Regions from separate parts of the Pseudomonas sp. ATCC 13867 genome, predicted to be linked through region 3. Evidence: predicted binding sites of a transcription regulator. Region 3 holds the regulator's gene; each other region holds the start of a gene.
What was found. The regulator sigma-54, encoded in region 3, starts transcription at its own class of promoters, with help from an activator protein. The targets are predictions, from matches to a motif close to ANTGGCATNNANNTTGCTNT.
Positions count from the first base shown of each region.

Region 1: the regulator sigma-54 is predicted to act here: its motif matches at 5,262-5,281, upstream of glnK (P-II family nitrogen regulator).
Region 2: the regulator sigma-54 is predicted to act here: its motif matches at 1,890-1,909, upstream of H681_RS10715 (CmpA/NrtA family ABC transporter substrate-binding protein).
Region 4: the regulator sigma-54 is predicted to act here: its motif matches at 4,299-4,318, upstream of flgB (flagellar basal body rod protein FlgB).

Region 1 covers NC_020829.1:5,378,095-5,385,725, reverse strand. The annotation lists gene H681_RS24125 (TlpA disulfide reductase family protein) at 301-1,104, opposite strand; gene H681_RS24120 (aminotransferase-like domain-containing protein) at 1,214-2,662, opposite strand; gene H681_RS24115 (DUF1127 domain-containing protein) at 2,849-3,079, shown strand; gene H681_RS24110 (YifB family Mg chelatase-like AAA ATPase) at 3,237-4,727, opposite strand; gene H681_RS24105 (accessory factor UbiK family protein) at 4,782-5,066, opposite strand; gene glnK (P-II family nitrogen regulator) at 5,481-5,819, shown strand; gene H681_RS24095 (ammonium transporter) at 5,861-7,195, shown strand; gene H681_RS24090 (secondary thiamine-phosphate synthase enzyme YjbQ) at 7,302-7,631, shown strand, end outside.
Region 2 covers NC_020829.1:2,338,842-2,346,472, forward strand. The annotation lists gene H681_RS10710 (ANTAR domain-containing response regulator) at 1-578, opposite strand, end outside; gene H681_RS10715 (CmpA/NrtA family ABC transporter substrate-binding protein) at 581-1,783, opposite strand; gene acnB (bifunctional aconitate hydratase 2/2-methylisocitrate dehydratase) at 2,160-4,769, opposite strand; gene H681_RS10725 (DUF1289 domain-containing protein) at 5,152-5,628, shown strand; gene H681_RS10730 (universal stress protein) at 5,785-6,648, opposite strand; gene H681_RS10735 (tRNA-(ms[2]io[6]A)-hydroxylase) at 6,814-7,431, shown strand; gene H681_RS10740 (SPFH domain-containing protein) at 7,580-7,631, opposite strand, start outside.
Region 3 covers NC_020829.1:1,182,839-1,190,469, forward strand. The annotation lists gene ptsN (PTS IIA-like nitrogen regulatory protein PtsN) at 1-442, opposite strand, end outside; gene hpf (ribosome hibernation-promoting factor, HPF/YfiA family) at 452-760, opposite strand; gene H681_RS05415 (RNA polymerase factor sigma-54) at 839-2,341, opposite strand; gene lptB (LPS export ABC transporter ATP-binding protein) at 2,583-3,308, opposite strand; gene lptA (lipopolysaccharide transport periplasmic protein LptA) at 3,308-3,844, opposite strand; gene lptC (LPS export ABC transporter periplasmic protein LptC) at 3,831-4,403, opposite strand; gene H681_RS05435 (KdsC family phosphatase) at 4,412-4,936, opposite strand; gene H681_RS05440 (KpsF/GutQ family sugar-phosphate isomerase) at 4,937-5,911, opposite strand; gene H681_RS05445 (ATP-binding cassette domain-containing protein) at 6,152-6,961, shown strand; gene mlaE (lipid asymmetry maintenance ABC transporter permease subunit MlaE) at 6,961-7,631, shown strand, end outside.
Region 4 covers NC_020829.1:1,918,097-1,925,727, forward strand. The annotation lists gene H681_RS08740 (flagellar brake protein) at 1-281, opposite strand, end outside; gene H681_RS08745 (flagella synthesis protein FlgN) at 380-841, opposite strand; gene flgM (flagellar biosynthesis anti-sigma factor FlgM) at 890-1,204, opposite strand; gene flgA (flagellar basal body P-ring formation chaperone FlgA) at 1,337-2,044, opposite strand; gene H681_RS08760 (chemotaxis protein CheV) at 2,163-3,101, shown strand; gene cheR (protein-glutamate O-methyltransferase CheR) at 3,230-4,051, shown strand; gene flgB (flagellar basal body rod protein FlgB) at 4,358-4,765, shown strand; gene flgC (flagellar basal body rod protein FlgC) at 4,771-5,214, shown strand; gene flgD (flagellar hook assembly protein FlgD) at 5,231-5,923, shown strand; gene H681_RS08785 (flagellar hook protein FlgE) at 6,086-7,600, shown strand.

The DNA of each region.
Region 1 (7,631 bases), 1.5 Mb from region 3:
CGAGAGTATCGGCGACGGATCGCAAGACCGGTGAGTGGGATGGCCGGCAAGCAGCCCGCGAGCTTCTCCCGCATCGACCCGTGGAAGCGCCCGATCCTGGTTGGCAGCGTTATCCGCTGTACAGCGCTCTGTAGCTTTGCCTGTAGGAGCGAGCTTGCTCGCGAAAGACTACCTGCGCACGCCGGATGGCTCGGCGGAATACCAGGGTTCGCGAGCAAGCTCGCTCCTACAGGTGTGGGGTGGGTAGGGAAGGTCGGGCGGATAACGTCGAACGTTATCCGCCCTGCGGGTGTGGGTGGATCAATCCTTGAGGCGGCCCAGGCCGTATTCCAGGCTGGCGGCGGAGAGTTCGCCCATCTGGCTGTGCTTCAGGCGCCCCTGGGCGTCGTAGAACAGTGTGGTGGGCATGCCGTAGGAACCGGTGGCCTGGCCCAGGCGGTTGCCGCTGTCGAGCAGTATCGCCGCGTCGCTCAGGCCCTGGTCGCGCAGGAAGCCTCGTACGGCTTCGGCGGATTCACCCTGGTTGACCAGCAGGAAGCGCACGTCGCTGCGGTGTTGCTGCGCGGCTTCCAGCACCGGCATCTCGCGCCGACACGGTGGGCACCAACTGGCCCAGAGATTGACCACCATTGGCCGACCGTCCAGCACGCGCAGATCGACCGGTTGGCCGCCCAGGTCCAGCACCGTCAGCTCCGGGATCTGCTGACTGCGTTCCAGCGCCGAAGTCACGGCATTGCCGCCACCCCAGACGCAGGCGCCCACCACCGCGGCGACCGCCAGCGGCCGGCGCAGCGCGATCTTGCGCCAGGCCAGCAGCCCGCCGATCAGCACCGCCGCCAGGATGCCCGGCAGGGCGAGAAAGCCGCCATCGCGGATATCCACGATGCTCAGCGGCGTGGCCCCGTACTGTCCGGCATAGCGGGCGACGAAGGCCAGCCGCGCCACCAGCAGGCCGCCGAGGAACATGGCGAACAGCGCGCCTTCGGGGTTGGCGCCACGTTTGCGCCCGGCCAGCCAGCCGGCAAAGAGCGCGGCGAAGAAGCCGAGGTAGAGCAGGACGTGGGGCAGGGGAATGGCCAGGGAGCCGAGGGTGAGACTGGTCAACGCGAATCGCCTTGGGTCGGGAGCGCACGACGGCGCTTGGCAAAGGACCGTCAAGGTACCGCAGCCCGGCGCTGCGCGGCAGCGCCAGGCTGTGGATAAATGTTTCGTCTCAGGCCGGCAGCAGCGCCTCGTCCTGTGCGCGCAGCTCGGTGGTCAGCCGCGTGGCGCAGGCGCCGACCTTGCGCACGGCGTCCTCGATACGCGCCAGGTCGCGACTGGAGTAGTTCATGCGCAGGCAGTTGCGGTACTTGCCCGAGGCGGAAAAGATGCTGCCCGCCGCCACCTGCACGTTGTCGCGGCGCAGTTCCTGGTTGAGCCGCACGCTGTCGAACTGCGCGTCCAGCTCCACCCAGAGCATGAAGCCGCCGCGTGGGCGGCTGGCCAGGGTGCCTTCGGGGAAGTAGCGGCCGACCCATTCGCTCATCAGGTCGCGCTGGCGCTGGTACTGCGCGCGCATGCGGCGGATGTGCGGCTCGTAGTGACCGCCGCCGACGAACTCGGCCAGGGCCATCTGTGGCTGTGGCGCGCACGTGCCGCTGGCGATGTACTTGAAGTGCAGGATGCGGTCCAGGTAGCGCCCCGGCACCACCCAGCCGGTACGCAGTCCGGGCGCCACGGTCTTGGAGAACGAGCTGGCCAGCAGCACGCGGTCGTCGGTGTCGAAGGACTTGATGCTGCGTGGCCGCGGGTAGGCGTAGGCCAGCTCGCCGTAGACGTCGTCCTCGAGGATCGGCACGTCGTAGCGCGCCGCCAGGCACAGCAGGGCGCGCTTGCGGGCGTCGGGCATGATGTAGCCCAGCGGGTTGTTGCAGTTGGGGGTGAGCAGGATCAGCCTCACCGGCCACTGTTCCATCGCCAGCTCCAGCGCTTCCAGGCTGACGCCGTTGACCGGGTCGGTGGGGATTTCCAGCGCCTTGAGCCCGTACGCCTTGAGCGCCTGCATGGCGCCATGGAAGCTCGGCGAGTCGATGGCCACGATGTCCCCCGGCTGGCAGATGGCGCGCAGGGTGATGGCCAGGGCTTCCTGGCAGCCGGTGGTGATGACGATTTCGCTGGGCGGTACCTGGCAGCCGGAGTCGAGCATCAGTCGGGCGATCTGCTCGCGCAGCGCCAGCGAACCCTGGATGCCTTCGTAGCCGAGGCTGTGCATATCGGTGCGCCGGGCCGCCTGGACCATTGCGCGCTGCAGCGGTTTGAGCGACGGGCTGGCGATATCCGGCGTGCCGCGTCCGAGCTGGACGAAATCGCCGCCCGGCGCGCGCCGTACCTGTTCCAGTACCTGATCCCACTGCGAGACATCCACCGGCCGTTGTGCCGGCCGGGTCATCGCCGGCAGCGGCGGCAGGTGTCGGCGCTCGGGCACGAAGTAGCCGGACTTCGGTCGTGGCTCCACCAGTCCGGAGTCCTCCAGCACGCGATAAGCCTGCTGTACCGTACTGATGCTGACGCCGTGCTCCTCGCTCAGCGCGCGCACCGAGGGCAGACGGTCACCGGGGCGGTACAGCCCCTGCTCGATGCGTTCGCCGAGGGTGGCGGCGAGCTGCGCATAGCGCGTCATGACAGATATCCAAAGTCGTCGGTGGCTGTTCGAGTGCAGTACAGATTGCGCAAAAATACGCCATTCAGAGGTTTTTCGCGCCTGTCTGTATGGGAAAAATTCAGATGTGTTGAATCTGTAATGCTTTTGGTCGATTCGTCACGCTATCCCCACGTCTGGTGAACCCTAGAGTGGAGGAGCAACGACATGACCGGCATGAGCGATGTACGCCTGACCCTGTACCAACAGGAACTGCTGGAAATCCCGGGTACCCGCGTAGCCGCGCGTGGATCGCAGGAGAGCCGCTGGCAGCAGTTCTGGCGCCGCGTGCGCACCCGCAAGCAACTGCTGGAGCTCTCCGACGAGCAACTGCGGGACATCGGCGTCAGCCGCGAACAGGCGCGGCTGGAGGCGATGCGGCCGTTTTGGCGTTGCTAGTGGCCTGTGTGGCTAATTCGACTAATCAATTTCGGCGCCAGGCTTCGCCGTACTGCGTTGCCGCTCCTCACCGTAGCCCTGCTACGACTCGTCGCGGCGCCTTGTCTGGCAAACCCTGGCACTCGAACTTCAGTTGCCGAATTAACCGTACAGGCCACTAGTGCCCGGCGCGGTACTGCAGCGCCTCGGCCAGGTGCGCCCGGCCGATGGCCTGCGTCTGCTGCAGGTCGGCCAGGGTGCGCGCCACCTTGAGAATCCGGTGCAGGGCGCGCAGCGACAGGTTCAGGCGTTCGCCGGCCTTCTCCAGCCAGAGCTGGTCTTCGGCGCTCAACGCACAGAATTGGTGCATCTTCTTCAGATCGAGAAAGGCGTTCGCGCAGCCCTGGCGATTCAACTGGAGCTGGCGCGCGGCGGCAACCTGCACGGCCAGCTCGGCGCTGCTGGTGCTGGGGCCGCCAGGCGCGAGGCTGGTGCTTTCGCGGCTGACCGTCAGGTGCAGGTCGATACGATCCAGTAGCGGCCCGGAGAGCTTGGCGCGGTAGCGCTGGACCTGCTCGGGCGAGCAACGGCAGCGTCCGCTGGGGTCGCCGAGGTAGCCGCACGGGCATGGATTCATCGCCGCCACCAGCTGGAAACGCGCCGGGAAACGCACACGACCGCTGGCGCGGGCGATGACGATCTCGCCACCCTCCAGGGGCTCCCTCAGGACCTCCAGGACCTTGCGGTCGAACTCGGGCAGTTCATCCAGGAACAGCACGCCTTCATGGGCCAGCGTGATTTCTCCGGGTTGAGGACGGCTGCCGCCGCCCACCAGGGCGGGTGCGGATGCCGTATGGTGCGGCTGGCGAAACGGACGTTGCGGCCAGTGGGTCAGCGGTCCGCGTCCGGCCACGGAATGGATCGCTGCGACTTGCAGCGCTTCGTCTTCCTCCAGCGGTGGCATCAGGCCGGGCAGGCGGCTGGCGAGCAGTGTCTTGCCGGTGCCGGGCGGGCCGCTGAACAGGAGGTTGTGCGCACCGGCGGCGGCCACCAGCAGGGCGCGCTTGGCGGCGGTCTGGCCCTGCACTTCGGCGAGGTCGGGATAGGGTGGCGTGCTGCGCAGCAGGCCGTTCGCCTCATAAGGCCGCAGGCGCTCCCGGCCGCTGAAGTGCGCGGCCAGTTCCAGCAGGTGGCCGACGGCATAGACCGTCAGCCCGCTGGCAAGGCTGGCTTCCTCGGCATTCTCCCTGGGCACCACCAGTGCCCGTCCGGCGGCGCGGGCGGCCAGCGCGGCAGGGAGTACGCCCGGCACCGGGCGCAGGGTGCCGGAGAGCGCCAGTTCGCCCAGACATTCCAGGTCCTCCAGGCCACTGGCATCGGCCAACTGCCCGCTGGCGGCGAGGATGCCCAGGGCGATGGCCAGGTCGAAGCGGCCGCCGTCTTTCGGTAGGTCGGCCGGGGCGAGATTGAGGGTGATGCGGCGGGCGGGGAAGTCGAAGCCAGAGTTGAGCAGGGCGCTGCGCACGCGGTCCTTGCTCTCCTTCACGGCGCCTTCGGGCAGGCCGACCAGGGTCAGCGACGGCAGGCCGTTGGCCAGGTGCGCCTCGACGGTGACGCCGGGTGCTTCGACGCCGACCTGGGCGCGGCTGTGGACGATGGCGAGGGACATGGATCACTCCTTGATCACATGCCGCCCCGCCGGCGGGGCTTCCCTGCCTGCCCTTTATTCGGCTGGGGCGGCCGGGGCGGCGTCGGCGGGCGGCGAGAGCTTGGCTTCCATTTCCGCGACCTTGGCTTCCAGGGCCTCGAGGCGGGCGCGGGTACGGGCGAGCACCACCATCTGGCTGTCGAACTCGTCACGGCTGACCAGGTCGAGCTTGCTGAAGGCGCTCTGCATCAGAACCTTGAACTGGGCTTCCAGCTCGGCCTTCGGCAGGGGCGATTCGCCGCCGAACAGGCGTCCGGCTTGTTGGCTGATGGCGTCGAGGAAGGCTTTGGGCGGCAGCATGGTTCATGGGTTCCGGATTGAATCAGAGCGCAGTCTATCACGCAGCCGGTACCGGCTGCGGCGCGGAGGATTGCACGCTTTTTGAGCAGTATGCCCGCTGCATATGCGCGCTTTCGGTGCGCGGGATGGCAGCTGGCGATTGGCCAGGGACCGCGAATTTTCACCAAGTGACTGAAACCACGGGCATTTCATAGAGCTGGCAAGGTTCATGCTTTGGGGCAGATATGGCGTGCACCGACGCAGTTCCGGTGCGGCAGGCGACGCGGGGGATCGCGACGCATCAAGCGGCTGGATAAGAGTCGGAGTGCTGAGACAGGGCGGCCGGCGCATTACAAAAGCCAGACACTGCGCTTAGACTTGTCCTCGGGTTCGTTCTTCCTGGGGCGGGTCCACCAAAACACGGGAGAGAGTTACATGAAGCTAGTCACAGCCATCATCAAGCCGTTCAAGCTGGACGACGTTCGTGAGTCGCTGTCCGAGATCGGCGTGCAGGGCATTACTGTGACCGAAGTCAAGGGCTTCGGCCGGCAGAAGGGCCACACCGAGTTGTACCGTGGCGCGGAATACGTCGTCGACTTCCTGCCAAAGGTGAAGATCGACGTCGCCATCGCCGATGACCAGTTGGATCGCGTTATCGAAGCCATCACCAAGGCTGCCAACACCGGGAAGATCGGTGACGGCAAGATCTTTGTCGTAAATCTGGAACAGGCCATCCGTATCCGTACCGGCGAAACCGGCACCGACGCGATCTAAGCCAAGCCCACACCGAACCCCACGCCCCAGGAGAAACAACAATGACTCTGCGCAGATACGCAGGGCTAGGCGCCCTATTGCCTCTCGCAATGCCCGGACTGGCCCTGGCCGACGAGGCTGCGGCCCCCGTCCTGAACAGCGGCGACACCGCCTGGATGCTGATTTCCAGTGCCCTGGTGCTGCTGATGACCATCCCTGGCCTTGCGCTGTTCTACGGCGGCATGGTGCGCGCCAAGAACGTCCTGTCGATCATGATGCAGTGCTTTGCGATCACCGCGCTGATCAGCATCCTCTGGGTCGTCTACGGCTACAGCCTGGCCTTCGACACCGTGGGCATGGAAAAGGGCGTGATCAACTTCGCCTCCTTCGTCGGCGGCCTGGACAAGGCGTTCCTCGCCGGCCTGACCAACACCGGCCTGACCTCCGCCGCCGCGCTGTTCCCCGAAAGCGTGTTCGTGATGTTCCAGATGACCTTCGCGATCATCACTCCGGCCCTGATCGTCGGCGCGTTCGCCGAGCGCATGAAGTTCTCGGCCATGCTGATCTTCACCGCGCTGTGGTTCACCCTGGTCTACGCACCGATCGCCCACATGGTCTGGAGCGGTGATGGCGGCCTGATGTGGGACTGGGGTGTGCTGGACTTCGCCGGCGGCACCGTGGTGCACATCAATGCCGGTGTCGCGGGCCTGGTCGCCTGCCTGGTGCTGGGCAAGCGCAAGGGCTACCCGAATGCCGCGATGGCGCCGCACAACCTGGGCTACACCCTGATCGGCGCCGCCCTGCTGTGGATCGGCTGGTTCGGCTTCAACGCCGGCTCCGCCGCCGCCGCCAACGGCACCGCCGGCATGGCCATGCTGGTCACCCAGATCGCCACCGCCGCCGCCGCCCTGGGCTGGATGTTCGCCGAGTGGATCACCCACGGTAAGCCGAGCGCCCTGGGCATAGCTTCCGGCGTGGTCGCCGGTCTGGTCGCCATCACCCCGGCCGCCGGCACCTGCGGTCCGATGGGTGCCATCGTGATCGGCCTGGCCGCTGGCGTGATCTGCTTCTTCGCCGCCACCAGCCTCAAGCGCGCCATCGGCTACGACGATTCCCTGGATGCCTTCGGCGTGCACGCGGTCGGCGGCATCGTCGGCGCGCTGCTCACCGGCGTGTTCGCCGCGCCCGCCCTGGGCGGCTTCGGCACCGTCACCGACATCGGCGCGCAGCTGTTCACCCAGTTCAAGGGTGTGGCCTTCACCATCGTCTACACCGGTATCGTCAGCTTCGTGATCCTCAAGGTCCTGGACCTGATCATGGGGCTGCGCGTCACCGAGGAAGAGGAAACGATGGGTCTGGACCTCTCCCTGCACAACGAGCGCGGCTACAACCTGTAAGGGTTCGTGCATGTTCGACGAAGGGCGCCCTCGGGCGCCCTTTGCTTTTTTGAACATCACGCTAGAATGCGCGCGCATCACCGCTTCAGACGGAGGTCAGCCCGCCATGTGGCAGCAGAAGTCCATCACCCTGCACCCGCGTCCGCGAGGTTTCCACCTGGTCACCGACGAGATCCTGGCCGCGCTGCCGGAGCTTGCCAGGTGCCGGGTCGGCCTGCTGCACCTGCTGTTGCAGCACACCTCGGCGTCGTTGACGGTGAACGAGAACGCCGATCCCTCGGTGCGCCGTGATTTCGAGCGATTCTTCAATCGCCTGGTACCGCAGGGCGAGGGCGGCTATGAACATGATTACGAAGGCCCGGACGATCTGCCCGCGCACTTCAAGGCCAGCCTGCTGGGCTGCCAGCTGACCCTGCCGATACAGGATGGCCACTTG
Region 2 (7,631 bases), 1.2 Mb from region 3:
CAGTGCCCGAGCATTTCGTGCATTGAGATGATCTGCTCGGCTACCTGCACCAGCTTCTGCTGGCGCCCCATCGCCTGCCGGCGCATCAGGGTGTAGGCCTCTTCCTCGGCGCAGCCCTTCATCTTCATCAGCAGCCCCTTGGCCAGTTCGATGCGCTTGCGTTCGGCCAGTTGCTGCTCGCGGGCTTGCAACTGCGCACGCAGCGCCTGGTCGCTCTCGAAGCGGGCCATCGCGACGTCGAGGATCGGTTGCAGGCGCTGCGCCTGGATGCCTTCGACGATATAGGCGCTGACCCCGGAACGGATGGCCTGGCGCATCACCTGCGGGTCGTGCTCGTCGGTGAACATGACGATGGGGCGCGGCTGGTCGCGGCTGACCAGCACTACCTGTTCCAGCACGTCGCGGCCGGGAGATTCGGTGTCGATGAGGATCACGTCCGGGCACAGGGCTTCCACGCGCTGTGCCAGGTCCACGGTGAGGCCGGATTCGTCGACCACGTCGAAGCCGGATTCCAGCAGTGCGGCCTTGAGGCGCCCGACCTTCTTCGGGGTGTCGTTGATCAGCAGGACGCGCAGCATGCTCAACCTCGCTCCGTCAGGGCATTGAGTTCGAAACCGCGGGCATAGCCGGCGGGATCGCTGCCGTCCCAGGTGCGTCCGTCGATCAGCGTCGAGCGGCGCATGCCGGTATCCGGCACTGTTACGCCAACGGCTTCGGCGGCTTCGCGGTACAGGTCGAGTTGCTGGACCTGGCGGGCGATGCCTGGATAGTCGACGTCTTCGCGCAGCAGCCCCCAGCGGCGGAACTGGGTCATGAACCACAGGCCGTCGGACAGCCAGGGGAAATTCGTTCGGCCTGCGTCGTGGAAGCGCAGCGGATGGGCGTCCTGCCAGGCGTGGCCGAGGCCATCCTGGTAGCGGCCGAGCAGGCGTGGCTCGATGCTGGAGAGCGGCGCGTCGACGTAGTCGTGGCCGCTGATCAGTCGCGCCACGCTGCGCAGGTTGTCCTCGCTGGCCTCGATGAAGCGACTGGCGTCGAGAATGCTCATCACCAGGGCGCGAGCCGTATTGGGGTATTGCTCGACGAAGGCGCGGGTGGTGCCCAGGACTTTTTCCGGGTGGTCCGGCCAGATCTGCTGGCTGGTCGCCAGGGTGAAGCCCAGGCCTTCGTCCACCGCCAGCGCGCCCCAGGGGCCGCCGGCGCAGAAGCCGTCGATGCGCCCGGCTTTCAGGTGCTCCACCATCTGCGCCGGTGGCACCACCAGCGAGCGCACATCGCGCAGCGGGTGGATGCCGTGGGCGGCCAGCCAGTAATACAGCCAAAGGGCGTGGGTGCCGGTGGGGAAGGTGTGCGCCAGGGTCAGCGGTGCACCGTTGTGGCGCGCGTGCTGGCGCAGTGCTTCAGCGCAGGTCACGCCGTCGCGCATCAGCGGTGCGGAAAGATTGATCGATTGGCCGTTCTGGCACAGCCCCATGAGCACTGCCATGTCGATGGCGGGGGTGCCACCCAGGCCGAGTTGCATGCCGTAGATCAGGCCGTAGAGCCCCTGCGCCGCGTCCAGTTCGCCGCTGAGCAGGCGGTCGCGCAGGCCGGCCCAGGAACTCTGCCGTTGCAGGTTGAGGGTCAGGCCGTAGGGCTGGGCGAAGCCTTGGGTGGCGGCGACCACCAGGGACGCGGCGTCGGTGAGGGCCATGAAGCCCAGGTTGAGTACGCTCTTTTCCGGCGCATCGGAGCCGGCGACCCAGGCCAGGCTGTCCGTACGGCTGCGTGTGCTGTCGATCATCTCCACCTCTGAAGGCAAAAGACACCGTTCCACTAGCCCTCGATGGGCGGGAAGGCGATGCTGTCATCTTTCAGGACCCGTCGTTGGGTTGCCTGTTGGTGGGCGTACAGCAAGGGGTGTGCCAGCGACGGTGGAAAAAAGAAGCCCCGCCACAGGGCGGGGCGCAGAGGAAGGGAGCGCACCTCTGGAGGGTTCCATCAAGGGCACCTGAGCACGGATATCGGCAGGGCCTGCAGACACCTTAGACGCACAGGCCGTCGCCGCAACGGTCAATAAGTATTAGGCCCATCGTGAGCAGCGGTTCAGGCCGCGCCTTTCGGGCAAGCACAAAAGAAAAGCCCCGCACGAGGCGGGGCTTTTCATCACGCTAGGCGTCTCAGACCTGGACGGCCGGGATCTTCGCGTTGGCTGCGGCTTCGCGGAACTCGGCGATCTGGTCGAAGCTCAGGTAGCGGTAGATATCGGCAGACATGCTGTCGATGTCCTTCGCATAGGCCATGTACTCCTCGACGGTCGGCAGCTTGCCGATGATCGAAGCGACAGCGGCCAGCTCGGCGGATGCCAGGAACACGTCGGTGGCGTCGCCCAGACGGTTCGGGAAGTTACGGGTCGAAGTGGAGACCACGGTCGAACCGGTCTGTACGCGAGCCTGGTTACCCATGCACAGCGAGCAGCCCGGCATTTCCATGCGCGCGCCAGCCTTGCCGTAGATGCCGTAGTAGCCTTCCTCGGTCAGCTGGTGGGCGTCCATCTTGGTCGGCGGAGCCAGCCACAGACGGGTCGGAATGCCACCCTTGACCTTGTCCAGCAGCTTGCCGGCAGCGCGGAAGTGACCGATGTTGGTCATGCAGGAACCGATGAAGACTTCATCGATCTTGCGGCCTTCGACGCTGGACAGCAGACGGGCGTCGTCCGGGTCGTTCGGAGCGCAGAGTACCGGCTCCTTGACGTCGGCCAGGTCGATCTCGATGACCGCGGCGTACTCGGCGTCCTGGTCGGCAGCCAGCAGTTGCGGGTTGGCCAGCCAGGCTTCCATCGCTTGCGCGCGGCGCTCCAGGGTGCGGGCGTCGCCATAGCCTTCGCCGATCATCCAGCGCAGCAGGGTGATGTTGGACTTCAGGTACTCGGCGATGGCCTCTTCCGGCAGCTTGATGGTGCAACCGGCAGCCGAACGCTCGGCGGAGGCGTCGGACAGCTCGAAGGCTTGCTCGACGGTCAGGTCGTTCAGACCTTCGATCTCGAGGATGCGGCCGGAGAAGATGTTCTTCTTGCCTTTCTTCTCGACGGTCAGCAGGCCAGCCTGGATGGCGTAGTAGGGGATCGCATGGACCAGGTCACGCAGGGTGATGCCCGGTTGCAGCTTGCCCTTGAAGCGCACCAGAACCGATTCGGGCATGTCCAGCGGCATGACGCCGGTGGCTGCGGCGAAGGCCACCAGGCCGGAGCCGGCCGGGAAGCTGATGCCGATCGGGAAGCGGGTGTGCGAGTCGCCGCCGGTGCCGACGGTGTCGGGCAGCAGCATGCGGTTCAGCCAACTGTGGATGATGCCGTCGCCCGGACGCAGGGAGACACCGCCGCGGGTCATCATGAAGTCCGGCAGGGTGTGGTGGGTCTTGACGTCGATCGGCTTCGGATAAGCAGCGGTGTGGCAGAAGGACTGCATCACCAGGTCGGCGGAGAAGCCCAGGCAAGCCAGGTCTTTCAGCTCGTCGCGGGTCATCGGGCCGGTGGTGTCCTGGGAACCGACGGTGGTCATCTTCGGTTCGCAGTAGGTGCCCGGACGTACGCCCTGGCCTTCGGCCAGACCGCAGGCGCGGCCAACCATCTTCTGCGCGAGGGTGAAGCCCTTGCCGCTGTCGGTCGGTGCTTCCGGCTTCTTGAACAGGTCGGATGGAGCCAAGCCCAGCTCGGCGCGGGCCTTCTCGGTCAGGCCGCGGCCAACGATCAGCGGGATACGGCCGCCGGCGCGGACTTCGTCCAGCAGAACCGGGGTCTTCAGCTCGAAGGTGGTGACCACTTCGCCGCTGTCATGACGCACGACCTTGCCTTCGTACGGGTACACGTCGATGACGTCGCCCATGGCCAGGTTGGTGCAGTCGAATTCGATCGGCAGGGCACCGGCATCTTCCATGGTGTTGTAGAAGATCGGGGCGATCTTGGTGCCGAAGCAGAAGCCGCCAGCGCGCTTGTTCGGAACGTAGGGGATGTCGTCGCCGAAGAACCACAGCACCGAGTTGGTGGCGGATTTACGGGACGAACCGGTGCCGACCACGTCACCGACGTAGGCGACCGGGAAGCCCTTGGCCTTGACCGCTTCGATCTGCTTCAGCGGACCGACGACACCCGGCTGGGCCGGCTCGATGCCGTCACGGGCCATCTTCAGCATGGCCAGGGCGTGCAGCGGGATGTCAGGGCGCGACCAGGCGTCCGGAGCGGGGGACAGGTCGTCGGTGTTGGTTTCGCCGGGGACCTTGAACACGGTCAGGGTCAGCTTCTCGGCGATGGCCGGACGGGCCTTGAACCACTCGCCATCGGCCCAGGACTGCAGCACGGCCTTGGCGGCGGCGTTGCCTTTCTTGGCGCGCTCGGCGACGTCGTGGAAGGCGTCGAACATCAGCAGGGTGTGCTTCAGTTGCGCGGCGGCGACTTCGGCCAGCTCGGCGCTGTCCAGCAGCTCGACCATCGTGGAGATGTTGTAGCCGCCCTGCATGGTGCCCAGCAGCTCGACGGCACGGGTCTTGGTCAGCAGCGGGGAGGTGGTCTCGCCCTTGGCAACGGCGGACAGGAAGCCAGCCTTGACGTAGGCGGCTTCATCCACGCCCGGCGGTACGCGGTTGGTGATCAGGTCGAGGAGAAATTCTTCTTCGCCGGCCGGCGGGTTCTTCAGGAGTTCGACCAGACCTGCGGTCTGTTCGGCGTTCAGCGGCTGGGGCACGACGCCCTGGGCGGCACGCTCTTCTACGTGTTTGCGATAGGCTTCAAGCACAGTATTTCCCTCATCAGTGGTCCCGGAGGACGCGTATCCAGGAGACCCCTCCGATCCATTCGTCAGGCATGGTGGACGGTAATCCACTGACCTACGACGGCACCGGCGATCTCCGGGCAGAAGCTGTTTTCAAAGTTTTACGCCGGGGTGGCCTGGGACTGATGGGAATGGGCGCTTGAGGGAGGCGCCCAGACCGCGCGGCTGCCGGAATCTGTGCTTCGTGACGCTTTGAAAACAGCTTCTTTCGGACAATGACGCCAAAAAGGCGCAGCCATTCTAATGGAATTAATGGGCCTTGGTAAGCCGATTTGCGTGGTGCCCGAGGGTGATCTTGCCTAGACAAAGGGCTAACATGCCCGCTTTGCCAGCCATCTGTTCAGCCATGTCTTCGCAACGCATCAAAACCCCCTGTGTCGGGCTCTGCTCGACGGTCTATGGCGACCTGGTCTGCCGTGGCTGCAAGCGTTTCCACCACGAAGTGGTGAGCTGGAACCGCTACGGCGACGAGGAGAAACGGGCGGTCCTGAGCCGTCTGGAAGTCCTGCTGGCGCAGGTGATGATGGCCAAGCTGGAAGTGTTCGACGCGCCTTTGCTGCGCAGCCAGCTGGAGCAGCGGCAGATCCGCTTCGTGCCCGAGCAGTCGCCCTATTGCTGGGCATACCAACTGATCGCCCGCGGCTCGCGGATGATCAACCAGGTGGAGGCCTATGGCCTGGCGCTGCTGCCGGAGTTTCGTGGTTGGCCACTGCCGGAACTGCGCGATGCCATCGACAAGGAGTTCTTCATCCTCTCCGAGGCGCACTACGAGCGTTACATCGCGCCGGGTTTCCTGGCCGAGGGTATGGAGTCGCGCGTCTGACTCTGAAGATGGCTGGATAAAAAGCCGCCCGACGGGCGGCTTTTGGGGGGCTGGTAGCAGCGAGCTTGCTCGCGAACCGTCCAGCAGCGATGTGGCCAAGGCGTTCTGTTCGCGAGCAAGCTCGCTCCTGCAAGTGCTATCCCGAGTCCGTTCCCGTCAGGGTTGGGCGGCCAGCTCTTCCAGGTGGGCGATGATGTCGTCCGGCTTGAGCACCAGGATGTCGCTTTCCAGCGCATCCAGCACCACCTCGGCGGTATTGCCGATCAGCGCGCCGGAAAAGCCGGTGCGCGCCACGGTGCCGATCACGGTGACGGCGGCCGACAGGTGGTGCGCCGCGCGCGGGATGAGCACGTCGGCCGGGCCTTCCTCGATATGCAGGTGGTCGTTGTCAATGCCGTACTCGGCCTGGAATGCCCGGCAAGCCTCGCGGTATTTCGCCTCGATGGTTTCGCTGAGCTGGAAGGTCGGGTCGGCGGACGACAGCATTGGCGAGGGGTGGGCGCTAATCACGTGCAGCTCGCCGTGGGCCAGCCCGGCAATGTCGTAGGCGTTACTGACGATACCGGAGTGCAGGGTGCGGTGCTCGGCGTCGCTGTTGCCCACGTCCACGGCTGCAAGGATGTTGCGTCCGGCCCAGGGCTGGTTGGTTTTCACCAGCAGCACGGGAGAAGGGCAATGGCGCAGCAGCTTCCAGTCATCCGGGGTCAGCAACGCCTTCTTCAGCGGGTTGTCGGGGCTGTGCTGCTTGATCACCAGGCCGCAGCCTTCGGCCTGTTGCTCGGCGATGATGGTGGCGTGCAGGCTGTCCTTCCAGGCCTGCCGGCTGGAGGTGCTGAAGCCTTCCTGGCGCAGCCCCTGGGCGAACTCTTCGAGCGCAGCGCTGAAATCGCCGCGTTTCTCGCAGGCCAGCAGGTGCAGATGGGACTGGGTGACGCTGGCGATCAGTCGTGCCCGTTTCAGGGCGAGACCGTCCGGCTGGTCAGGGTCCACGACTACGAGGATGCTACGGATGGCTTGCATGATCGTCTCCCTTCGTGCGCGTTGTTTATGTGGAACAACTGTAGTCGGGATATCGCCGTCATGACGTTGAGGCATATCAAAGGCGGACGCTGGTTCCGCACGGCGGCATTCGTATAATGCCCCCCATTTATGGCACCGGCCAGCCGGTGGAACGCTTCGTCGGAGTTGAGCATGTTGTCTGAAATCAGGGAATTTCTCGGTTGTGCCACGCCGGATGCGTGGGTCGAGGCCGCGCTGCGGGATCAGGCGGTGATGCTGATCGATCACAAGAACAACGAGTTCAAGGCCGCCAGCACGGCCCTGGCCCTGATCGCCAAGTACAGCGCCCACGAGGAACTGGTGAACTTCATGTCGCGTCTGGCCCGCGAGGAGCTGCGCCACCACGAGCAGGTGCTGGCGATCCTGAAGAAGCGCGGTATCGGGCTGCGGCCGATCTCCGCCGGCCGCTACGCTTCCGGCCTGCGCGCCGTGGTGCGCAACCACGAGCCGCAGAAGCTGGTGGACACCCTGATCGTCGGTGCCTTCATCGAGTGCCGCAGCTGCGAGCGTTTCGCCGCGCTGGTGGATCACCTAGACGCCGATCTGGCCAAGTTCTACGGCTCGCTGCTGAAATCCGAGGCGCGGCATTTCCAGGGCTACCTGAGCCTGGCGCGCCGCTATGGCGATGATGCCGATATCGAGCGTCGCGTGGCGGAGATTCGCGAAGTGGAAGCCGGGCTGATCCTGGCGCCGGACAGCGAGTTCCGCTTCCACAGCGGAGTGCCGGAGCAACAGGCGGCCTGATTCGCCACCCGGAATGAAAAAAGCGCCCAGTTGGGCGCTTTTTTCTTGGTTCTTCGTAGGAGCGAGCTTGCTCGCGAACCAACCCAGCTACAGAGCTGCCGGAAATCCGTTCGCGAGCAAGCTCGCTCCTACAGGTTCAGATTCAGGCTTAGTCCTTCACCTTCAGGTCCAGCGCCAGGTCGCGCGCGGCCTTGGTGGCC
Region 3 (7,631 bases):
CGACGATCCGGTACAGCTCTTCGCCGTTGGCGGCGTGGCGCAGGCGGTCACGGACGTCGGAACGGTCGAGCATGGAAGCAATCTGCCGAAGCAGCTCCAGATGCTCTTCGGTGGCGGCTTCCGGCACCAGCAGGACGAACAGCAGATCGACCGGCGCGCCGTCGAGGGCGTCGAAGTCGACCGGGGCGTCCAGGTGCAGGATCGCGCTGATGGGAGACTGGCAGCCGGGGAGGCGGCAGTGCGGAATGGCGATGCCATTGCCGAATCCGGTGGACCCCAGGCGTTCCCGAGCCACCAGGTTTTCGAAGATGTCTTGCGCATCGAAACCTGGCAGCTCGCGAGCTACCAGGTTTGCGATTTGTTCAAGGACGCGTTTTTTACTGCCGCCCGGCACGTTCACCAGGGAACGGCCGGGGGTCAGGATTTGCTCGAGTCGAATCATAGGGAAGGGTTAACGGACGCCAACACCCTGCTGGCGTTCGAGGTATTTTTCCTTGTGCTTGATCAGTTGGCGGTCGAGCTTGTCGGTGAGCAGGTCGATGGCTGCGTACATGTCTTCATGTTCGGCACAGGCCACCACCTCACCCCCTGCGATATGCAGGGTGGCTTCGATTTTCTGCTTCAGTTTCTCGACCTCCATGATGACCTGAACATTGGTGATCTTGTCGAAGTGGCGCTCCAGTCGTCCGAGTTTTTCGACGACATAGTCGCGCAGGGCGTCGGTCACATCCAGTTGATGTCCACTGATGTTGACTTGCATACCGCTTTCTCCTTATTGCCCGTGTATAAGTGGCAGGTTAGGTGGCCTGCCGCCGGAACACTTTGGCGTGGATCAACGTCATACCAGTCGCTTGCGTTCGCTGGAGGGAGCAATCCCCAAGGACTCCCGGTACTTGGCGACGGTGCGACGTGCCACTTGAATGCCCTGTGCTTCCAGTAAACCAGCGATCTTGCTGTCACTCAATGGCTTTTTCGGACTTTCCGCCGCGACCAGTTTCTTGATGATGGCGCGGATCGCGGTGGACGAGCATTCGCCGCCCTCGGCGGTGCTGACGTGGCTGGAGAAGAAGTACTTCAGCTCGAAGATGCCACGCGGGGTATGCATGAATTTCTGCGTGGTGACGCGCGAGATGGTCGACTCGTGCATGCCCACGGCTTCGGCGATGTCGTGCAGGACCAGGGGCTTCATCGCCTCCTCGCCGTATTCGAGGAAACCGCGCTGGTGTTCGACGATCTGGGTCGCCACCTTCATCAGCGTCTCGTTGCGGCTCTGCAGGCTCTTGATGAACCAGCGGGCTTCCTGCAACTGGTTGCGTATGAAGGTGTTGTCGGCGCTGGAGTCCGCCCGGCGCACCAGGCCGGCGTACTGCGAGTTGACGCGCAGGCGCGGCACGGCTTCCTGGTTCAGTTCTACCAGCCAGCGGTCGTTGTGTTTCCGGACGATGACATCCGGCACCACGTATTCGGCTTCGCCGGACTCGATCTGCGAGCCGGGACGCGGGTGCAGCGACTGGATCAGCTCGATGGTCTCGCGCAGCTCGTCTTCCTTGAGCTTCATGCGCCGCATCAGTTGGCTGTAGTCGCGGCTGCCGAGCAGGTCGAGATGATCGGAGACCAGCTTCAGGGCCTCGGTCAGCAGGTAGGTCTTGGCCGGCAACTGGCGCAGTTGCAGCAACAGGCATTCGCGCAGGTTGCGTGCGCCGACGCCGGCGGGTTCGAGTTGCTGCACGCGGCGCAGGACGACTTCCACCTCGTCCATCTCCACGCCCAGTTCCGGGTCGAGGGAGGCGAGGATGTCGTCGAGGGACTCTTCGAGATAACCGTCGTCGTTGATGCCGTCGATGATACTCAGGGCGATCAGGCGGTCGGTGTCGGACATCGGCGCCAGGTTGACCTGCCAGAGCAGGTGGCTCTGCAGGCTTTCGCCAGCGGAGGTGCGGGCGGTGAAGTCCCACTCGTCATCGTCGCTGCTGGGCAGGCTGCTGGCGCTGGTCTGGTAGATGTCTTCCCAGGCGGTATCGACCGGCAGCTCGTTAGGGATGCGCTCGGCCCACTGGTCCTCGTCGAGGCTGTCGACGCTGGGGGTAGTGCTTTCCTGGAAGCTGTCCTGCGAGTTGCTGCTGGCGCCCTGGGCGGCGGAGTCGTCGCCGTCGGCCATTGGGTCGCTGTTGTCGTAGTCGTCGCCGTCTTCCTGACGTTCCAGCATCGGGTTGGACTCCAGGGCTTCCTGGATTTCCTGTTGCAGGTCCAGCGTGGAGAGCTGGAGCAGTCGGATGGCCTGTTGCAGCTGCGGAGTCATCGTCAGCTGCTGGCCCATCTTGAGGACGAGCGATGGTTTCATGGCTGGAACTAGGCACCTTGTTCGCTGGCGCAGCAAGCGCCATATCCACGACTACGGACGCCTGGGCGCCGCGAGGAAGCAAATTATATGCCTGAGTCTGGACGCTTTGCCTAGGGTCTGTCGACCTTTCGTTACAACCTGAGTATCGGGCAGGTGCGAGACGGCAGAATGCACGGCGCCGGACACAGGTCCGGGCCGTCGTGGAACGGGGCGAGGCGCCGCCGGAAGGGCGGCTTCCGGGTCAGAGACGGAACTCGTGGCCCAGATAGACTTCCTTCACCAGGTCGTTGGCGAGGATGGTCTCGGAGCTGCCCTCGGCGATCAGTTGGCCGTCGTTGACGATGTAGGCGGTTTCGCAGATATCCAGCGTCTCGCGGACGTTGTGATCGGTGATCAGCACACCGATGCCCTTGGCCTTGAGGTGATGGATGATCTGCTTGATGTCGCCCACGGAGATCGGGTCGACGCCGGCGAAGGGTTCGTCCAGCAGGATGAACTTCGGTGCGCTGGCCAGGGCGCGGGCGATTTCCACGCGGCGCCGCTCGCCGCCGGACAGGCTCATGCCGAGGTTGTCGCGGATGTGGTGGATGTGGAACTCCTCGAGCAGGCTTTCCAGTGCTTCCTGGCGACCGGTGCGATCCAGGTCGCTGCGTGTTTCGAGGATCGCGCTGATGTTGTTGGCCACCGACAGCTTGCGGAAGATCGAGGCTTCCTGCGGCAGGTAGCCGATGCCGGCACGGGCGCGGCCATGCATGGGCAGGTGGGTGACGTCCTGGTCGTCGATGCGTACCACGCCCTGGTCGGCGCGGACCAGGCCGACGATCATGTAGAAGCAGGTGGTCTTGCCCGCTCCGTTGGGGCCGAGCAGGCCGACGATCTGTCCGCTGTCGATACTCATGCTGACGTCGCGGACCACTTGCCGGCTTTTGTAGCTCTTGGCGAGGTGCTGGGCGGTGAGCGTGGCCATTACTGCGCTTGATCCTGCTTTTTCTTGGGCTGGATGACCATGTCGATACGCGGGCGCGGCGTGGTCACCTGGGTGCCGGTGGCGCGGCCTGCGTTGACGATCTGGCGCTGGGTGTCATAGACGATCTTTTCGCCTTCGAAGGTGTTGCCTTCCTGGATCACCTTGGCCTGGTCGATCAGCACGACACGGTTCTGGGTGACGAAGTACTGGATCGTCAGGCCGTAGGCCTTGGTGATTTCCTTGTCCGGCGCGGGCTTCTGTTCGAAGTAGGCGGGCTTGCCCACCGAGGTGACGACCTCGATATCGCCGTTCTTGTTCTGCTTGAGCGTGACGGTGTTGCCGGTCAGCTTCATGCTGCCCTGGGTCACCACCACGTCGCCGCGATAGACGGCAACGCCTTGCTTGTCATCCAGTTCGGCGCTGTCGGCCTGGACGCGGATAGGCTGTTCCCGGTCGGTGGGAAGGGCCCAGGCGGCGGAGCTGCCGATGGCGGCGGCGAGGCTGAGGAGAAGGGGGAGGGTGTTAACGAGCCTCATGCTGACCTCTTACGTTGGACAGCAGGATCATCCGGCTGTCTTTCAGATACGCTTTCATTCCATTGGCCGTGGTGACACCGTTGGGTTCGGTGATCTTCACCGGCTGGTCAGTCTGCGCATAGTCCTTGTCCGGGAACACCGTCATGCGGGTCGTGTTGAGCAGCAAAGTGCGCTGTTGCGCATCGGTGCGCGCCACGCGCACGTCGTCGATCAGTTCGACCTGCTTGCCCTCGGGGCCCACCTCGGCGCGAACGCTCTGGACATGCCACGGCTCGGGTTCCTGTTCGCGGTAGAAATACAGGTCGGGCGTGGTGACCAGGGTCACGTCGGTCGCTTTCAGGTGCTCCAGTTTGTCTGCGGTCATCTCGTAGGCGAGCGTACCGTCGACGCGGTACTGCACGCTGTGGGCGTTGACCGCGTAGAAATCGATGGCGTCATTGGTCTGCGACTTGAACTGGCGCTCGTTGAAGTCCAGGCGGACGTTCCAGTAGTAGCCGAGCGCAATCAGCAAGACGGCGATCAGGACGAGCAGCAGCTTCTGGCGGAGTGTCTTGGGCATATTCGGCTCTAGAGGTACGCGCTTTGCGCGGCTTCGAGATTGCCCTGGGCGCGCAGGATCAGCTCGCAGAACTCGCGTGCCGCACCTTCGCCGCCGCGCGCCTGGGTGACGCCGTCGGCATGCTGGCGAACGAACGGGTCGGCGCTGGCCACCGCCATGCCCAGGCCGGCGCGGCGAATGGCCGGCAGGTCAGGCAGATCATCGCCCAGGTAGGCGACCTCCTCATAGCCTAGACCGAGTTCGGCCAGCAGATGATCGAGGGCGACCAGCTTGTCTTCGCGGCCCTGGTACAGGTGATGGATCCCCAGGTTCTGTGCGCGACGTTCGACCACCGGGCTTTGCCGGCCGGTGATGATCGCGGTGCGCACGCCCGAGGCGATGAGCATCTTGATGCCGTGGCCGTCCAGGGTGTTGAAGGTCTTGAACTCGCTGCCGTCGGGCAGGAAGTAGAGCTTGCCGTCGGTCAGCACGCCATCGACGTCGAAGACCGCCAGGCGAATGGCCTTGGCGCGCTGCAGCAGGTCGGCGCTCATTCAGATCACTCCCGCGCGGGTCAGGTCGTGGATATGCAGGACACCCACCGGATGGTCCGTGTCATCGACGACGACGAGGACGCTGATCTTGTGGTCGTCCATGATTTTCAGGGCTTCGGCGGCGAGCATGTCCGGGCGGGCGGTCTTGCCGTGCACGGTCATCACCTGGTCGATGGTCACCTGGCGCACGTCCAGGCCTTTATCCAGGGTGCGGCGCAGGTCGCCGTCGGTGAAGAGACCGGCCAGTGCGCCGTCCTCGTTCAGGACGATGGTCATGCCCAGGCCCTTGCGGGTCATTTCCAGCAGTGCGCCGCTGAGCGAGGTGCCCAGCAGTACCTGGGGCAGTTCCTCGCCGACGTGCATCACGTTCTCGACCTTGAGCAGCAGGCGGCGGCCCAGCGCGCCACCCGGATGCGAGAAGGCGAAGTCCTCGGCGGTGAAGCCGCGGGCTTCCAGCAGGGCGATGGCCAGGGCGTCGCCGAGCACAAGCGAGACGGTGGTCGAGGAGGTGGGGGCGAGGTTCAGCGGGCAGGCTTCCTGTTCGACGCTGGCGTCCAGGTTGACGATCGCGGCCTTGGCCAGCGGCGACTCGGGATTGCCGGTCATGCTGATCAGAGTGATGCCCAGGCGCTTGATCAGGGGCAGCAGCGTGACGATTTCAGCGGTCGAACCGGAGTTGGACAGGGCGATGACTACGTCGTCACGGGTGATCATGCCCATGTCGCCGTGGCTGGCTTCGGCCGGGTGCACGAAGAACGCGGGCGTACCGGTACTGGCCAGGGTGGCGGCAATCTTGTTGCCGACATGCCCGGACTTGCCCATGCCAACCACCACTACGCGACCGGTACAGGCCAGCAGCAGTTTGCAGGCCTGGGTGAAATTCGCGCCGATGCGCGCCAGCAGTGAGTCCACGGCGTCGCGCTCAAGACTAATGGTGCGTTGCGCGGAGTGGATGAAATCGTGATTCTGGCTCATGTTCGAAGGGCGTGGGGCGAAATGAAGGGCGAGATTATAACGGGAAAGCGTCAAAGGCTCATCAAACACGTTGTCAATGTGAGCGTATTTTGCTGAACCCTTCCTTAACGACCCCGGTGCGGGCCTTGGGGCGTCGCTTGCCGGAGTGCTATAGTTCGCGGCCGTTCGGCCTGTCGCGCCGCGCCGTACTCTCGTTGTGGGGGCGGGCTACAGGGACAGTGCCGTGATGCAAGGAGTTCTATGAGCACGAACGACCAATACGCTGTCGAATTGAAGGGGCTGACCTTCAAGCGCGGCCAGCGTGCGATTTTCGATAACGTGGACATCCGCATTCCGCGCGGCAAGGTCACCGGGATCATGGGCCCTTCGGGTTGCGGCAAGACCACCCTGCTGCGGCTGATCGCCGCCCAGTTGCGCCCTGCCAAGGGCGAGGTGTGGGTCAATGGGCAGAACCTTCCCACCCTCGGTCGTGGCGATCTGTTCGACATGCGCAAGCAGTTCGGCGTGCTGTTCCAGAGCGGCGCGCTGTTCACCGACCTGGATGTCTTCGAGAACGTCGCCTTCCCGCTGCGGGTGCATACCCAGCTTCCTGAAGAAATGATTCGTGACATTGTCCTGATGAAGTTGCAGGCCGTGGGCCTGCGCGGGGCGGTGGAATTGATGCCGGATGAGCTGTCCGGCGGCATGAAGCGCCGCGTGGCGCTGGCGCGGGCGATCGCGCTGGACCCGCAGATACTCATGTACGACGAGCCCTTCGTGGGTCAGGACCCGATCGCCATGGGCGTTCTGGTGCGCCTGATCCGCCTGCTCAACGATGCGCTGGGCATTACCAGCATCGTGGTGTCGCACGACCTGGCGGAGACGGCCAGCATCGCTGACTACATCTATATCGTCGGCGACGGCCGCGTGCTCGGGCACGGTACGCCGGACCAACTGCAGCAGCTCGACGATGCGCGCGTGCGCCAATTCATGAAGGGCATCCCCGACGGTCCCGTGCCATTCCATTATCCTGCCCGCGATTATCGCGCCGATCTGCTGGGAGAACGCTGATGCGCAAGACTTCACAGCTCGAGCGAGTCCGACTGCTCGGGCGCGCGGGCCTCGATGTCCTCGAGGCGCTCGGCCGTTCGACCCTGTTCCTGGTCCATGCGATCTTCGGTCGTGGGGTTCACAGCGGGGCCTTCCAGTTGCTGATCAAGCAGCTGTACGCCGTGGGCGTGCTGTCGCTGGCGATCATCGTGGTGTCCGGGCTGTTCATCGGCATGGTGCTGGCCCTGCAGGGCTACAACATCCTGGTGAGCTATGGTTCGGAACAGGCGGTTGGGCAGATGGTGGCGCTGACCCTGTTGCGTGAACTGGGACCGGTGGTAACGGGTCTGTTGTTCGCAGGACGCGCCGGTTCGGCGCTGACCGCCGAAATCGGCAACATGAAGTCCACTGAACAACTGTCGAGCCTGGAGATGATTGGCGTCGATCCGCTCAAGTACATCATCGCGCCGCGCCTGTGGGCCGGTTTCATCTCCATGCCTCTGCTGGCGGCGATCTTCAGCGTCGTCGGCATCTGGGGCGGGGCGATGGTCGCGGTGGACTGGCTGGGTGTGTACGACGGTTCCTACTGGTCGAACATGCAGAACAGCGTGCAGTTCACCAAGGACATCCTCAATGGTGTGATCAAGAGCGTGGTGTTCGCCTTCGTGGTGACATGGATCGCCGTCTTCCA
Region 4 (7,631 bases), 740 kb from region 3:
GCGATGCGCACGCCCTCGTGGAAGGCTTCGATGCGGAACGCTTCGCCGTTCTGCAGGAAGCGCTCGCCGTCGTTGGGGATGAGTTCGTCCAGGGCGATCAGGTTGCGCTCGCGGTTGACCGCGACGACGAAGCTCTGGAAGCGCTGGTTGCGGTCGTCGAAGGTGATCACCAGGGGATCGTGGCTGTCCATGAGCATCCGCAGGCTGGCATGGATCTCCACTGGGGCCTTGAGCCGCTTCGGTGGTTGAGGGCCGTTTTCCTCGACAAACAGGTTGGCCACGGTCCGCGGATCTCCATCTTGATTGTGTTTGTTATGGATAGGGCATGGGACATGCCGATGATGGCATTGTGCCCAAAGGCCGGCCGCCAGGCCAGTGCTCAGGCCTGGCTGAGCGGACGCTGTCGGCTGCCCTGAGTCGAGCTGCCGCGACGGTCGTAGAGATTGGGAGTGTCCTGCCCGCGCAGAATGTCGAGCAGGCGGCCGGTGCTGGCCTGGCCGGCGCGGATGATCCGGCCGTTGCGCTGGCTGGCGTCCTGGCATCGTTCGAGCAGCGCGCCCAGCTCATCGCCACGCGCCAGCAGTTCGGCGTTGCCGCTGCGCTCGGCGAGTTGCGTCAGTCCCTGGCGATCCACGCTGACACCCGCTTGCTGCAGCGCGGTGGCGCGCTCGCGGCCATTGCGTTCGAGCTGCTGCATCAACGGTACCTTGCGTTCGAGCAACTGTTGCAGCTGCGCCAGATCGCGCGCTTGCAGCGCCTGGTACTCGTCATCGATCAACTGCAGCAACTGACGGGCTGCGTCGATGTCGCCGTCGATCAGGGAAAGCAGGGCATCGGACATCTTGGGCTCGGCACTCGGGCTAGCGGGTTACCCAGCGCGACGCAGGCGTCAGCGCTGGGACTCGAAATCGAGCAGCTTGCTGGCGACTTTCTGGCTGTCGACCTGATAGCTGCCATCGGCGATCGCCTGCTTGATGCGGGCCACCTTTTCCTTGTCGACCACGGGCTGGTCCTTCAGTTGATCGCTGACTTTCTGCAACTGCTGGGCGGTATCGCTGAGCTGTACCGATTCGCCGCTCTTGGTCGGAGCGTTGGCGGTGGCGGGCTCGGCCGGGGCTTCGCTGCGACCGTTCTGCGCAGCACCGCTACGGCCAGTGGTGGCTGGCGTAGAGGCCGGGTTCAGCCGGTTGAAGTCGATAACCATGTTGGAAACCTCTGGAGGTATTTGGACGCTTGCCAAGCTTTTCGGCCGGCAGGCGGAAAACTTTAGGCCGATTTTTTGCGCACCCGAGCACAGTTTAGTGAAGGCTGCGCCCATCATGCCAGACTCGGCGCACTACAGGTTGACTTCGACGGCTCCGGGCTCCACCACGCGCGCCTTGACGATACGCTGCGAACGCAGGTTGCGCACGCGGATCTGTTGGCCGGGCACGCCGTCGGAGAGGGCTTCGCCGGGCATCATCACGTGGATGGCGCTGGTGCGGGCGCGGATCACCACCTGGTCGCCCTTGCGGATCGCCTCGGCCTGTTCCAGGAAGACCGGTGCGAGCACCTGGTCGATCATTGCCGGGCGCCGGAGCTTGAAGCCGATTACCCGCTCCGGGTCGGTCAGGTAGCCCTGGGTCAGCGGGCCGACGTCGCGCTCCACCATCGAGATGTCGGCGGCTTCGATGACGTGGTCGCGCTTGAGCGGAAGGGTGGTGACGACCACCTGGCGGAACAGCTTCACCGTGGCCGGTACGAATACCGTCCACGGCGAACTGCCGTCGCAGCGTACCCGTACGGTGACGCGGCCGACCGGCTGGGCCGGGCTTTCCAGGGCCTGCGTCAAGTCCTTGTCGCATTGCACCAGGCGCAGACGGGGGTCGATGCGCGCCACTTCGATTTCATAGCGCGCGTCGATTCCGCTGGTCCGCAGATAATCTTCCACTTTGAACTCAAGAAAGCCCTGGGTGGAGCCGATAAGGATTTCAGGCGCGGTGAAGCCGCCGGCCCTCGTGGGGCCGGCGGCCAGTGCGGCACATACACCGAGCAGGGCGGCCATGAGGTCGCGCGCGCTTCGGAACTGTCGGAAAAATGTCGTTGCCTGTTTCATGCAACGGGTTAAGCAATGGTCGTGCCGCCTGACGGGGTCGGGCGGCGTTGCGTGCAGGGGAGGCTCAATGGCCGGAGTCATGGATTCAGTCAACCAGCGGACGCAGCTGGTCGGCCAGAATCGTCTCGAGCTGCTGCTGTTTCGGCTGAACGGCAGCCAGTTGTACGGGATCAACGTGTTCAAGGTGAAAGAGGTACTGCAGTGCCCGCGCCTGACCGTGATGCCCAAGTCCAGCCAGGTGGTGCGCGGGGTGGCGAACATCCGTGGCGGCACCATTCCGATCCTCGATCTGGCGCTGGCCACGGGGCGTCACGCCCTGCGGGACATCGGCAACAGCTTCGTGATCATCACCGAGTACAACACCAAGGTGCAGGGCTTCCTGGTGCACTCGGTGGAGCGCATCGTCAACATGAACTGGGAGTCGATCCACCCGCCGCCCAAGGGCACCGGCCGCGACCACTACCTGACGGCGGTGACGCGAGTCGATAACCAACTGGTGGAAATCATCGACGTGGAGAAGATCCTCGCCGAGGTGGCGCCAACCCCGGAAGACATCTCCGAGGGCGTGCTGGACGCCGACACCCAGGCCCGCGCGGTGAGCAAGCGCGTGCTGGTGGTGGACGATTCCTCGGTGGCGCGCAAGCAACTGGTGCGCTGCCTGGAGACCGTCGGCGTCGAGGTACTGGCGCTGGGCGATGGCCGCCAGGCGCTGGACTACCTGCGGCAGATGGTGGAGGCGGGCGGGCATCCGGGCAGCGAGCTGCTGATGGTGATCTCGGACATCGAGATGCCGGAAATGGATGGCTACACCCTGACCGCGGAAATCCGTCACGACCCGCGCATGCAGGATGTGCATATTCTCCTGCATACTTCGCTGTCCGGGGTGTTCAACCAGGCGATGGTGAAGAAGGTCGGCGCTGACGACTTCCTCGCCAAGTTCCGTCCCGACGACCTGGCCGCCCGCGTGGCGGACCGGATCAAGGCGGTGGACGGCACGGCGGCCTGAGTAGGCCCGTGCGGGTCAATGGGGCGGCGCCGGTGCCGCCCCCCGGTCTTCGGCTATGGTTTTTGAACACCGGTCAGGCAGTTGCCGCCGTGTCGACGGCAACCGTCCATGAGTAAAGAGGCGTATCTGTGACATCCACCAATGCTGATTTCGAGCTGTTCCGGGATTTCCTGGAGAAGACCTGCGGCATCCTTCTGGGCGCCAACAAGCAGTATCTGGTCGCCAGCCGCTTGAACAAGTTGATGGAGCAGCAGGGCATCAAGTCCCTCGGGGAACTGGTGCAGAAGGTCCAGGGCCGCAGCCAGTTGCGCGAGCAGGTGGTGGACGCCATGACCACCAACGAGACCCTGTGGTTTCGCGATACCTATCCCTTCGACGTGCTGAAAAGCCGGGTGCTGCCGGAGATGATCAAGGCCAGCCCCGGCCAGCGCCTGCGCATCTGGTCGGCGGCCTGCTCCTCGGGACAGGAACCCTATTCGCTGTCGATGTCCATCGACGAATTCGAGCGCACCAACCTCGGCCAGCTCAAGGCCGGCGTGCAGATCGTCGCCACCGATCTTTCCGGCTCCATGCTCACTGCCTGCCGCGCCGGCGAGTACGACAGCCTGGCGATCGGCCGCGGCCTGTCGCAGGAGCGCCTGGCCCGCTACTTCGACCAGAAGACGCCGGGGCGCTGGACGGTCAAGCCGGCGATCAGGAGCCGCGTGGAGTTTCGCGCGCTGAACCTGCTGGACAGCTATGCCACGCTGGGCAAGTTCGACATGGTGTTCTGCCGCAATGTGCTGATCTATTTCTCGGCGGAGATGAAGCGCGACATCCTGCTGCGCATCCATGCCACGTTGAAGCCGGGCGGGTACCTGTTCCTCGGTGCGTCGGAAGCGCTCAATGCGTTGCCGGACCATTACCAGATGGTCCAGTGCAGTCCGGGGATCATCTACAAGGCCAAGTGATGGGGGGCGGGGGCTTGATGGTTTTTCAGGATGAATGACGTTTCAAGCGTTATCCGCCGTCTTGGTCGGTGTTTCTGCGTCGCTCCGCCCCTACGAAAGGCAACCAGAAGCGGCAGCGGTGCAGAAGGGCGGCGCGCTTGCCGCCTTGCTCCCGGCGGCAAGGAAACCGGTTGCCGCTTGCCGCTGTTTGCCGCCCCTTGCCGCTCTCGGTATGCACTCAAGCCATTGATATTAAAGGATATGTAAATCTGGCACGCACCTTGCTGAAGTGTTGGCAAGCCCACACCGGCAAACAGGTTCGCGACCATGAGCATCAGCTTCGACAAAGCCCTCGGCATCCACCAGCAAGCGCTGAGCTTCCGCTCCCAGCGCGCTGAAGTGCTGGCCAACAACCTGGCCAACGCCGACACGCCGAACTACAAGGCGCGTGACCTGGATTTCGCCTCGGTGCTGGCGGCCCAGTCCGACAAGCTCAAGAACGGTACCTTCAACGCCACCCGGACCAACGCGCACCACATTGCCGCCGAGGGTTTCGGCATGGGCGACGAGTCGCTGAAGTACCGCAACCCGACCCAGCCGTCGATCGACCAGAACACCGTCGATGAACAGATCGAACAGTCCAACTACGCGGAGAACTCCGTGCAGTTCCAGGCCTCCTTCACCTTCCTCAACAACAAGTTCAAAGGGCTGATGAACGCCCTGCGCGGGGAGTAATCGCCATGTCGCTCGCCAGTGTCTTCAACATCGCCGGTACCGGCATGAGTGCCCAGACCACCCGTCTGAACACCACCGCGTCGAACATCGCCAACGCCGAGACCGTCTCCTCCAGCGTCGACCAGACCTACCGTGCCCGCCACCCGGTGTTTGCCACCCTGTTCCAGCAGGCCCGGGGCGGCGACCAGGGTTCGCTGTTCGGCGAGACCGACCAGGCCGGCACCGGCGTGCAGGTGCTGGGCGTGGTCGAGGACAAGAGCTCGCTGATCCCGCGCTACGAGCCCAACCACCCGGCCGCCGACAAGGATGGCTACGTCTACTACCCCAACGTCAACGTGGTGGAGGAGATGGCCGACATGATCTCCGCCAGCCGTGCGTTCCAGACCAACGCGGAAATGATGAACACCGCCAAGCAGATGATGCAGAAGGTCCTGACCCTGGGTCAGTAAGCGCTGAGGAAGCACGATGAGCATCGACAACAGCAGCATCAATGGCACCGGCTCGGTTCTGGACCAGTACTCGATCCAGAACGACAGCAAGGGCACGACCGGCAAGAACAACCTCGGCAAGGATGAGTTCCTCAAGCTGCTGGTCGCGCAGATGAACAACCAGGACCCGATGTCGCCGCAGGAAAACGGCGAGTTCATCGCCCAACTGGCGCAGTTCAGTACCGTGGAAGGCATCCAGTCGCTGAACAGCAGCATGGACAGCATCCTCTCCAACTACCAGTCGTCCCAGGCCCTGCAGGCCTCGTCGCTGGTGGGGCGCAAGGTCATCGTGCCGACCGACAAGTCGATGGTCGACACCGCCGAAACCTTCAAGGGCACCTACACCCTGCCGGTTTCCACGGCCAACAGCTGGGTCAACATCTATGACGACAAGGGCACCCTGGTGAACCGCATCGAGATGGGCCAGCAGACCGCCGGCAACGTCAACTTCATGTGGGACGGCAAGGATTCGAGCGGCAATCTCATGCCGCCGGGACGCTACAAGTTCGAGGCGCAGACCAACTACGAAGGCCAGACCTACGGCCTGACCACCTTCCTGCCGGCCAACGTCGACAGCGTGACCCTCGGACAGAACGGCGGCGAGCTGACGCTGAACCTCGCCGGGCTGGGCAGCATCGGCCTGTCCAAAGTGCAAATCATCGGCCAGTAACGGACCAGACCAGGAGCCATCGAGCTGGCGTTGGGCAAGGCGGAAGTGGACGAGGACGCGGTTTGCAAATGAGCCGTCCGAGCCCGCTTCCAACACCGCCCAGCCGACGCGCAGAGGCTCCTGAACAGATTCGCGTCGGCGATACCGACAAGGAGATTAGAGATGTCTTTCAATATCGGACTCAGCGGCATCAAGGCCGCCTCCAGTGACTTGAACACCACCGGCAACAACATCGCCAACGCCAGCACCGTCGGCTTCAAGCAGTCACGTTCGGAGTTCTCCGATGTCTATGCCGCCTCCGTGCTGGGCTCCGGCAGCAACCCGGTCGGCAGCGGCGTGCTGCTGTCCAACGTCTCGCAGCTGTTCAACCAGGGCACCATCGATTCCACGCAGAACGCGCTGGACATGGCCATCAACGGCAACGGCTTCTTCGTCACCAGCAACAACGGCGCGATCAGCTACACCCGTGCCGGCTACTTCGGTACCGACAAGAACGGCTATGTGGTCGACAACAACGGCTACCGCCTGCAGGGCTACCCGGTGAACGGCCAGGGTCAGTTGCAGAATGGCGTGGTCGGAGACCTGCGCATCGAAACCGGCAACCAGGCGCCGAAGGCCACCAGCCAGATCGCCCAGACCTTCAACCTGAACTCCACCAACACCACGCCGACGGTCACCCCGTTCAACGCCAACGACCCGACCACCTACAACTCCTCGACCTCGGTGAACGTCTACGACAGCCAGGGCAATGCCCATGTGCTGACCCAGTACTTCACCAAGACCGGTCCCAACGACTGGACCATGAATGTGCTGGTTGACGGCCGCAACCCGGGCAATCCGACCGACGATACCGCCGCCATCACCGCTGCGACCAATGCGGCGGGTGCGACGGGGGCCGATGCGGCGAGCGTTCTCGCGGCGGTCAGCGACCCTGCCGCCGGTGCCTCGGCGGCTGCCGTCGCCGCCGCCACCGCAGCGGCCAATGCTCCGGGCGCCACCGCGGCCAGCGTGCTTGCCGCGGTCAACGGCATGGGCAGCAGCCCGTACCAGGTCAACCTGACCTTCAGCGCGGCCGGCCAGTTGCTGACCCAGACGCCGGTGAACAACCTCACGGGCGATGGCTTCACCCCGAACCCCAATGGCGACGGCACCCTGGTGCTGGGCGACTGGATCCCGGCGATCTCCGACGGCAAGACCCCGCCGACCTGGAACGCCAACGGCGCCACCCCGAACACGGGTGGCATCACCCTGGACGTGCGCAAGTCCACCCAGTACGCCACGGCCTTCGCGGTGAACAGCGTCAACCAGGACGGCTACACCACCGGCCAGCTATCGGGCCTGGAAATCGACGATCAGGGCAACATCTTCGCCCGTTACACCAACGGCCAGTCCAAGGTGCAGGGCCAGGTGGTGCTGGCGAACTTCGCCAACGTCCAGGGCCTGAACCCGATCGGCAAGACCTCCTGGGTGCAGTCCTCGGAGTCCGGCGAGCCGGTGATCGGCACCCCGCGTTCGGGCACCCTTGGCGCGTTGCAGTCCGGTGCGCTGGAGGCGTCCAACGTCGACCTGTCCAACGAACTGGTGGACCTGATCGTCGCCCAGCGCAACTACCAGGCCAACGCCAAGACCATCCAGACCGAGGATGCGGTCACCCAGACCATCATCAACCTGCGCTAAGGCCCTGCTCGCTCCTGCAACTGGCCACCTG